Regions from separate parts of the Micromonospora sp. NPDC049048 genome, predicted to be linked through region 2. Evidence: riboswitches for the same ligand, from Rfam matches in the RefSeq annotation. Region 2 holds a riboswitch; each other region holds the start of a gene.
What was found. A riboswitch is a leader RNA that binds a small molecule or an ion and turns the genes downstream of it on or off. The one in region 2 is predicted to bind cyclic di-AMP.
Positions count from the first base shown of each region.

Region 1 (3,264 bases), on a different contig from region 2:
GTGCAACCGTCCAGCATCGACGTACGCCTGGACAAGCTCTTCCGGGTCTTCAACAACCACCTCTACACCCACATCGACCCCGCCCAGCAGCAGGACGACCTCACGTCGATGGTCGAGGTGCCCGACGGCGAGCCCTACGTGCTGCATCCCGGCGAGTTCGTGCTCGCCTCGACGCTGGAGGTCATCTCGCTCGGCGACCAGCTCGCCGGCCGCCTGGAGGGGAAGAGCTCACTGGGCCGGCTCGGCCTGCTCACCCACTCCACGGCGGGCTTCATCGACCCGGGCTTCTCCGGCCACGTCACCCTGGAGCTGTCCAACGTGGCCAACCTGCCGATCACGCTCTGGCCGGGCATGAAGATCGGGCAACTCTGCATCTTCCGGCTCTCGTCGCCGGCGGAGCACCCGTACGGCTCGGTCGTCTACGGCTCGCGCTACCAGGGGCAGCGCGGGCCGACCCCGAGCCGCTCCTGGCAGCACTGGCGCACCTGGCCGACCCGCTGACCCGACCTGCGAGCGGGCGGAGGGCCCCCGCCGGGCGGGGACCCTCCGGGCACGTCAGCCGGGTCGGCCGTAGCTGTGGATCGGGCCGTCGTCGACCTTCTTCATCTTGATCGGCACCCCGGCGCGGGAGGCGTGCACCACCCAGCCCCCGCCGACGTACATGCCGACGTGGTGCAGGTCGCTGTAGTAGAAGACCAGGTCCCCCGGGCGCAGCTCGCTCCGGCTGACGGACGCGGTGACCCGGCGCTGCTGCGCGGCGTTGTGCGGCAGCGAGACCCCGGCCTTCGCCCAGGCGGCGAGCATCAGGCCGGAGCAGTCGTACGAGTTCGGCCCCTCGGCACCCCAGACGTAGGGCTTGCCGATCTGGGCACAGGCGAACTTCACGGCGGTACCGGCCGGGCCGCCGGGGTAGCCGGCCGGGCAGGGGGCGGGACGCAGCGGCCCGCCGCCGCCGTTGCCGTAGACCCGCAGCCGCAGCTTCTGCAACCGGTCGATCTCGGCGTTGATCTGCTTCTTCTTCGCCGCGAGCTGGGCCTCGGTGCGGCTGAGCTGGACGACCATCTCGTCCAGCGGCGCCTTCTTCGCGGCCAGTTGGTCGCGCAGCTCGGCGACCTGCCGCACGTCCTGCTGCTGGTGCTGGGCGAACCGGTCGAGCAGTTCGAGCTGCCCGACCATCTCGCTGGGCGAGCGGCTGCCCAGCAGGGCGTTGACGACGGAGACGTTCTCGCCCTTGTAGGCGCGGGCGGCCAGGGCGCCCACCTTCTCCATCGCCTCGTCGACCCGCTTCTCCAGCGGCCCGATCTGCGCGGCGAGCGCGTTCGCCTGCTTGCGTCTGGCGGCCAGGTCCTGTCGGGTGGCGTTGTGCCGCTCGATGATCGGTTCGAGCTTGTTCCAGTCCTCGTCGATCTGCCGCTCGATCTCGGCGACCGTCGGTTCGGCGTGGGCCGCCGTGGCGCCACCGGTCAGGACGACGGCGAACGCGGCGAGGGCGGCGAGGGCGGTGGTGCAGCGGTACCAGCGTGGGCGCGGCGCAGCCGTCGTCGGGTCGGTGCGGACCGACCGGGCCGACGGTGGCCGCGGGGCATGGTGTGCCACCGGGCTGCGTACTCCTTCTTCCGGACCGCCTACCGGGTTAGCTGACGGGTTCGGGCGGGAAGGGGACGCCCTACCGCAGGGGCTGCGGATTCACCCCGGGAACCTGGGTCCCCGGCTCGCTCGTGAGCGACTCGGCGGTGTCGGACCGCCACCGCCCGGGTTGGACGGATTGTCACCGGCCGACGAATGACCAGAGTAGAGACGGCCGTTATCGATCCGCAACCCTGCGGGCAGTGACACTCCGTACCCACCCGCGCCTGGCGAATCCGCAACCCGGAAGACGAAGATTTTCTTCCTTCTGAAGTGTCAGACAGAAAGGTATTGACCAAAGGCGGCGGGCGGGGCGAAGGTGGCCCCACCTTTGCCCGCCCGAACTGGGGGTCTGATGCACCTGTCAGCGACATCGAGGAGCAGACGCGTCCTGCTGGCCGCCGCCGTGGCCGCCGCCCTGACGGCGACGCCGCTCACCGCCGCCGGATCCGCCGCCGCAGCGACGCCGGTGACCGACCGGCAGCAGCAGTACGCCGCCGCGTCGGCCGAGTACGGCGTGCCGGAGAGCGTCCTGCTCGGGGTCTCCTACCTACAGTCCCGCTGGGACACCAACGCCGGCACGCCGAGCACCAGCGGCGGCTACGGACCGATGCACCTCACCGACGCCGAGCACGTCGCCGCCCTGTCCGGCGGCACCCACCACGACGAGGGCAGCGAGGACCCGCGCGGCGACGACTCCCGCCCGTCCCTGGCCGAGGCCAACGAGCCGCCGGCCGCCGCCCCGCCCGCCGAGGCGCTCCGGACGCTCGACGCCGCCGCGGAACTGACCGGCGCCAGCGAGGAGGCGCTGCGCACGGACGTCACGGCGAACATCCGGGGCGGCGCGGCGCTGCTGGCCGCGTACCAGAAGGAGATCGGCGCCCCGGTCGGTGCCGGCACCGACCCCGCGGCCTGGTACGGCGCGGTGGCCCGGTACTCGGGCGCGGACAGCGCCGACGCCGCGGCGGCCTTCGCCAACGAGGTGTACGCCACCATCGCCACCGGCGACAGCCGGCTGACCGACGACGGGCAGCGCGTCACGCTGGCCGGCAGCGCGGTCCAGCCGGACCGTTCCTGGCTGGACCGGCTGCGGCTGCGCAAGCTCGCCCGGCCCGACGGGCTGGAGTGCCCGGTCGACATCTCCTGCGAGTGGATCCCGGCGCCGTACCAGCAGTACGGGCCCGCCCTGGGCGACTACGGCAACCACGACCTGGCGAACCGGCCCACGCAGCAGAAGATCGAGTACATCGTCATCCACGACACCGAGGGCTACTTCGGCCCCAGCGTCAACCTGGTCAAGGACCCGAAGCGGGTGGGCTGGCACTACACCCTGCGCTCGGTCGACGGCCACATCGCCCAGCACATCAAGACCAAGGACGTCGGCTGGCACGCCGGCAACTGGTACGTGAACGCCAAGTCCATCGGCCTGGAGCACGAGGGCTTCGCCGGGCACGGCACCTGGTACACCGAGGCGATGTACCGCACCTCCGCCAAGCTGGTCCGTCACCTGGCGCGGCAGTACAACATCCCGCTGGACCGCAACCACATCATCGGCCACGACAACGTCCCCGGCACCGTCGCCGCGAACGTGCGCGGCATGCACTGGGACCCGGGACCGTACTGGGACTGGTCGCACTA
Region 1 is NZ_JBICTM010000006.1:172,254-175,517, forward strand. Features, by position in the region: gene dcd (dCTP deaminase) at 1-501, shown strand, start outside; gene ACGFIG_RS20380 (NlpC/P60 family protein) at 556-1,596, opposite strand; cyclic di-AMP (ydaO/yuaA leader) riboswitch at 1,609-1,743, opposite strand; gene ACGFIG_RS20385 (N-acetylmuramoyl-L-alanine amidase) at 1,982-3,264, shown strand, end outside.
Region 1: linked by a shared signal. The riboswitch ahead of ACGFIG_RS20380 (NlpC/P60 family protein) and the one ahead of ACGFIG_RS23585 (C39 family peptidase) in region 2 are both predicted to bind cyclic di-AMP.

Region 2 (3,264 bases):
AGCGGCGGGCCGCCTCGTCCCGGCTGGCGAACCAGGTCACCGGCCGGGTCGCCAACTCGCCTGCCTTCGCCAGCTCCGCCGGTGACCAGACCGCCTTGATGCCGACCCCGACCACGGCGTCCACCGGCAGGCCGGCGCCGCGGGCGGCCAGCGCCAGCCCGACCACCCCGCCGAGGGAGTGGCCCAGCACGACGAGCCGTTCCCCCGCCGGCAGAGCGGCGGCGATCCGCGCGGCCAGCCCCGCGAACGAGTACTCCGGCAGCGGCGGCGACCAGCCGTGGCCGGCGAGGTCCGGCGCCAGCCACCGCCCCGCCCACCGGCGTTCCAGCAGCGGCGCCAACGGCAGCCACACCTCGCCGGTGGCGCCCATGCCGTGCAGCAGCAGGAGCACGCGCCGGCCGTCCTCCCGGTCACCCGTTCCGTCGACCATGCAGCGCAGTGTGTCACCCGGGCGGGCCGAGGGCGAGGGCCGTGACCCGGACACGACATCGGGCGCCGGCCCCCGGGTGGGAGCCGACGCCCGGCGGTGTCGCTCAGGCGGAGTAGCCGCGGGTGGCGGCCCAGTTCGCCAGGGCGATGGTGCTCATCCAGTACGAGGCGGTCGCGGGGTTCGCCGAGTCGGCGATCTTCACCAGCCGGCCCTCGTCCTGGTAGCCGACGACGGCGACGTAGTGACCGCCGGGGAACGAGTGCCAGCCGCCGTTGGTGTCCGTGGCGCTGCCGGCCACGTTCACCACGACGCCCCGCCCGTCGCCGATGGCCGCGACGACGTCGGCCTGGAGCCGGTCCATCTGGGCCGGGGTGGCGGCGCCGCCGGGAATCATCCGGGTCCGGTACGGCGCACCCTTCACCGTCGCGTTCAGCACGCGGGTGGTGTCCTCGGCGGAGTCGGTGCCCATCTGGTCGGTACCCAGCTGGGCGCCGAGGGTGTCCTGGCTGCGTGCGATGCCGGCGGCGCTGAGGGCGTGCCGGACGGCCGCCGGGCCGCAGTTGTAGAAGGTGGTCTGGGCCTGGTAGTCGTAGTTCAGGCTCTTGGCCGCCGGGGGCTTCGGCCGCTCCGGCTCACGGGTCACATCCGGGTTGGCGGCGGCGCTGGAGGCGCTGGCCGAGGGGGCTGCGCTGGAGGCCGCCGGAGCGGCGCTGGACGGGACGGCGCTGGACGGGGCGGTCGTGACCCGGGCCGCTCCGCGCGAGGCGGCGTCGTCGTCGCGCGATTCGGTCGCGGCGACCGGGGCCTGCGCGGCGGCGGGGGCCTCGTCGGTGCTGGCCAGCAGCGCGCCCGTGCCCGACGCCAGCACGAGCGCGGCGGCGGACGCGGCGGCCAGCTGGTACGGACGTTCGGACGTGAGGCGACGCAGCTGTCGCTTGAGGTGGTGCTTCACGGTTTCCTCCACGGGCTCGGGGTGGGCAGCCCGCGATCCGTGCCGAGGGCAGGGCGGACCGACCGCGCGGACGGACGTCCGCGCGGGGTGCTGGGCTGCTCAGGGGGTGCGCCCGGGAAGCCGGGCGACGAACGACGGTGACCGGTCGGTCAGCTCACGACCTGCTGGCCGAGGAGCGCGGGCACCGCGACGCCGTGGAGACGGCGGAACAACCGAGGGGCGGATGGGTGCTGCACGAGGATGGAACTCCTTCCGACACCGCCGACCGGGTTAGCTGACGGATTCGGGCGGGAAGAACGCCCTACCAAGGGCCTACGGCCCTCGGATTCACCCCATGAAGCAGTGGGTCCCCGGTTCGTCGTTCACGATTAGGCGGGTCGGCGCGGCGTCGCCCTCTGGCGATCGGGTACCGCACCGGACGCGCCGACATTACTGGCCGGTTCGCGCCCTGCCAACCCCACCCCACCTGCCTAAACCTGGATCCTGGGCCCGATTTTGCGGGCATCGAGCCACTGTCGTGACTCAATGGGACGACCGTTTCTGGGAGCCCTCCGGGGGACGAGGGGTCAAGCAGGCGGACATCGGCACCCCGAATTCGCGGCGTGAATCGACCCGCGCACGTTGGTTGACCGATTCGGCGCCGTGGTGACCGGCGTCACCGAAACGGTGGGATTACCGTCCGTGCGCGGGCCGGCCCCGGCGGGAACGTCCCGCCCGCCGGGACGGTCAGCGTGAGTCGACGTACGTCGGTCGGTCCCCGGTCCGTGGCTCGGCGGACCGGGGGCGCGGCACGGCGCTGTCCCGCTTCCCCGACGCCTCCGCCGGCCCGGTACCGCCGGAGGTGCTCCCGGCGTCGTCCCCGCCGGGCGGCGTCGGCCGGGCGGGCCGGCGCGGGGTGAGCAGCCGCATCATCGGCTTCTCCACGAAGCGGTGCAGCAGGCCGGCCAGGGCCAGGTTCACCAGCAGGAAGCCGAGCACCACCGCCAGTCCCCACCAGCCGCGGAAGCCCACGCCCCAGTCGCCGGTGAGCCGCAGGACGGTGATCATCACCAGGACGTGCACCAGGTAGAAGGCGAAGGAGACCTCGCCGAGCCAGATCATCGGACGGGACCGCCACGGCGAGCGCCGCCCGCGCACGTCCGCGTCGGCCGCCGCGGTGATGACCAGGATGTACGCCACCGAGAGCAGGGCCGCCCACAGTTCGGCGCGGACCCACTGCGCGGCGACCAGCCAGGTCGCCACGAAGACGAGGCTGGCGACGGGCAGGCGCGGGCCCCGCCAGCGGCCCCGCCGCATCAGCTCGGCGGCGGCGACGCCCATCCAGAACTCCAGCGACCGTACGGGCGGGAAGACCTGGGTGAACCACCAGCGGCTCTCCTCCGGCACCAGGGCCTGGCCCGGCCAGAGCGCCAGGATCAGCAGCGGCACCGCGACCACGACGGCCCACAGCGCCCACGGCCGGGCCCGGCGGATCAGCGGCAGCGCCAGCGGCAGGCAGAGGTAGAAGAAGAACTCGCAGGACAGCGACCAGCTGACCGTGTTGATGCTGTAGAAGTGGCCCGGCCGGGGGTCCCAGGCCTGGAGGAGGAACAGGTTCTCCACGGCGACGAACCGGTCCACCGGGTCGGCGAACCAGGCCGCGACCGCCAGGGCCGCCCCCCACAGCACCACGTGGCTCGGCCAGATCTTGGCCACCCGGCGGCGCCAGAACGCCCGGCGGGTGTCGGTGGGCCGCGCCGACCAGACCAGCACGAAGCCGCTGAGGATGAAGAAGAACTGCACGCCGGACAGGCCGAGGGTGAAGATCCAGTCCACGACGGCCTTGTGGCCGGGCTCGGCGATGATGCCCATCGTCGCGGCGTGGAACCCGAAGACGAGCAGG
Region 2 is NZ_JBICTM010000007.1:360,984-364,247, forward strand. Features, by position in the region: gene ACGFIG_RS23580 (alpha/beta fold hydrolase) at 1-430, opposite strand, end outside; gene ACGFIG_RS23585 (C39 family peptidase) at 534-1,394, opposite strand; cyclic di-AMP (ydaO/yuaA leader) riboswitch at 1,627-1,767, opposite strand; gene ACGFIG_RS23590 (acyltransferase family protein) at 2,109-3,264, opposite strand, start outside.

Region 3 (3,264 bases), on a different contig from region 2:
CCACCACCACGGGTCCGTGGCGAATGCCGCGCACCGCCACCGGGGCCGGCTCTGGGCCGCGTTCGGGCTGCTCGCCGGCCTGATGGTGGTGGAGGCGGTGGCGGCCTTCCGCACGGGCTCGCTGGCCCTGCTGAGCGACGCCGGGCACATGTTCACCGACGTGCTCGGCATCGGCATGGCGCTCGCGGCGATCGCCGCCACCCGTCGGGCGAGCGGCGATCCGCAGCGCACCTTCGGCCTCTACCGGCTGGAGGTGCTGGCCGCGCTCGCCAACGCCATGCTGCTCTCCGGCGTCGCGGTCTACGTCGTGATCGAGGCGGTCCGCCGCTTCGGCGATCCGCCGCAGGTGCTGGCCGGCCCGATGCTGGTGGTCGCCGTGCTCGGCCTGCTCGCCAACGTCGGCGCGTTCGCACTCCTGCGCTCGGGGGCGAAGGAGAGCATCAACGTCCACGGCGCGTACCTGGAGGTGCTCGGCGACCTGCTGGGGTCACTCGGCGTGATCGGGGCGGCGCTGCTGATCGTCGCCACCGGCTGGTGGTGGGCCGACCCGTTGGCGGCGGTCGCGATCGGGGTGTTCATCCTGCCGCGTACCTGGCGCCTCGGCCGGGCCGCGCTGCGCATCCTGGTGCAGGCCGCGCCGGAACACCTCCAGGTCACGGCGGTGCACGACCGGCTGGCCGCCGTGCCGGGCGTCGCCGAGGTGCACGACCTGCACGTCTGGACCCTGACCTCCGGGATGGAGGTGGCCTCGGCGCACCTGACCATGGCGCCCGACGCGGAGGTCGGCGCGGTGCTGCGCGCCGCCCGGGACGCGCTGCACGACGACTTCAAGATCGAGCACGCCACGCTGCAGATCGAGCCGGGAGCGTCCTCCGGGGCCTGTGGGGCAGTCGAGTGGTAATGAGGACAACCTTAAATCTGGGTGGCTATTGTGGCGCTATGCCGGATTTGACTGTTAGTGGACACACACCCTGCGTCACCAGAGCTGCACCAGTCACACCGGCACCGGTAGTCTCGGCTTCGGCCTCCGCCAGGCGGCACCCACCGGTGCCGGCGGTGGCCGCCGCCTAATCGCCCGACGGGGCGAACCGGGGAACCATGTTCGTGGGGTGCATCCGCGTCAGCGGTAGGGATCTTCCGTCCCGAACCCGTCAGCTAACCCGGTCGGCGGCTGACGGAAGGACGCGTGTATGCCAGTGATGGCACCTGTACGACGACGTGCCGCCCGGACGGCGGCCCTGATCGCCACGATGCTCGCCCTCGGCGCCGCCGTGGCCCCGGTCACCGCCGCCCCGGCGGCGGCAGCCACCCGCGCCGGCCTGCTCGCCGCGGCCCCCGGCCAGGACGAGGAGGGCGGCACCCCGGCCCTGCGGGCCCAACTGGAGGCCGCCAGCAAGGGCTACCTCGACGCCAAGCGCGCCCTCGACACGTCGGCCAGGCGGCAGCAGCAGCTGACCGCGCAGCTCAAGACCACCGAGGTGGAGCTGGCGGCGCGCACCGCCAACGTGGGCGAGATCGCGGGGGCCGCCTACCGCACCGGCCGGCTCAGCGTGGCGTCCGCACTTCTCAACAGCGGCTCGCCGGACGGCTTCATGGACCGCGCCGCCGCCCTCGACGCGGTGGCCGCCAAGGAGGACCGGGCCCTGCGCGAGCTCCAGCAGACCCGGGACGACGCCACCCGCACCAAGCTCGCCCTGGACGGCGAGATCCGGGAGCAACGCAAGCAGGTCACCGTGATGGCCAAGCGCAAGGAGCAGGCCGAGCGGGCGCTGACGGTCGCCAACCAGAAGCAGCAGGCCGCGGGCGGAGGCGGCTCGCCGGGCGGCACCTCGAACAAGACGGCGAAGGCGGCGCCGCGCAACTCCGACGGCTCCTGGCCGTCCGAGTCGTGCAGCGTCAACGACCCCACCCCCGCCAACGGCTGCATCACGCCGCGCACCCTGCACGCGCTGAACCAGGCCAAGGCGGCGGGCTTCACCCGCTACGTCTCCTGCTACCGCTCCGGCGGCTCCGGGGAGCACCCCAAGGGCCGGGCCTGCGACTTCGCGGCGCAGAAGGGCGGCTTCGGCGGCGACGCCACGGGCGGCGACCGGACGTACGGCAACAACCTCGCGGCGTACTTCGTGAACAACGCCGACCGCCTCGCCGTGCTCTACGTGATCTGGTACCGGCAGATCTGGTTGCCGAGCAGCGGGTGGAAGTCGTACAGCGGAGCCAACGGCGACCCGTCCAGCGATCACACCAACCACGTACACCTGTCGGTCTACTGACGCCCGCGCCCCGGGTGCCACGCGTCGCGGCACCCGGGGCGTACCGGCGCCCGTCGTCTCCGGCGGCTCCTGGTCCGGCCCTCACGACGCCGCGCCGAAGCCGCCCGGAGTCCGGCCGCACGGACAACGCTCCCGCTACCGTCAGCTCATGCGCGGCCACGCACCGTGCCGACGGTTGGAGGGGTGGGGGCATGAACGGGTACGACGGATGAGCGGGCACGTGATGGTCTTCGCGCCCACGCCCCGGCTGACGGTGACCGTGGACCAGCCCAGCGAGGCGCCGGAGCTGCACCTGCACCCCGGCGGGCAGGGCGTCTGGCAGGCCCGGATGGTGATGTCGCTCGGGGTCGACGTGGTGCTCTGCACCGCCCTCGGTGGCGAGATCGGCCAGGTGCTGGAGCCGCTGCTGGTCAGCGAGGGGGTGGACCTGAAGGTGGTGGTCCGCGACTCCGGCAGCGGCGGGTACGTGCACGACCGGCGCGAGGGCTCCCGGCGGGAGATCGTGGACGTGCCCGGCCAGCCGCTCAGCCGGCACGAGCTGGACGAGATCTACAACCTGGCCCTCGGCGAGGGGCTGCGCGCCGAGGTCAGCGTACTGAGCGGGCCGAACGAGCCGTCCCTGGTCCCGGCCGACCTCTACCGCCGTTTCGCCGCCGACCTCGGGGCCAACGGCAGCCGGGTGGTGGTCGACCTCTGCGGTGAGCACCTCGACGCCGTGCTGAGCAGCGGCGTCTTCTTCCTGAAGGTCAGCCACGAGGAGCTGATCGCCGACGGCCGCGCCGACGGCGACGACGAGGAGCAGCTCACCCGGGCCCTCTACGACCTGCACGCCGCGGGCGCCGAGAACGTGGTGGTGAGCCGGGCCGACAAGCCCGCCCTCGCCCTCGTCGACGGCGAGGTCTTCGAGGTGGAGATGCCCCGGCTGGAGGCGGCCGACCCGCGCGGGGCGGGCGACTCGATGACCGCCGGGGTGGCGGCCGTGACGGCACGCGGC
Region 3 is NZ_JBICTM010000003.1:225,330-228,593, reverse strand. Features, by position in the region: gene ACGFIG_RS11625 (cation diffusion facilitator family transporter) at 1-901, shown strand, start outside; cyclic di-AMP (ydaO/yuaA leader) riboswitch at 1,055-1,186, shown strand; gene ACGFIG_RS11620 (coiled-coil domain-containing protein) at 1,200-2,270, shown strand; gene ACGFIG_RS11615 (1-phosphofructokinase family hexose kinase) at 2,479-3,264, shown strand, end outside.
Region 3: linked by a shared signal. The riboswitch ahead of ACGFIG_RS11620 (coiled-coil domain-containing protein) and the one ahead of ACGFIG_RS23585 (C39 family peptidase) in region 2 are both predicted to bind cyclic di-AMP.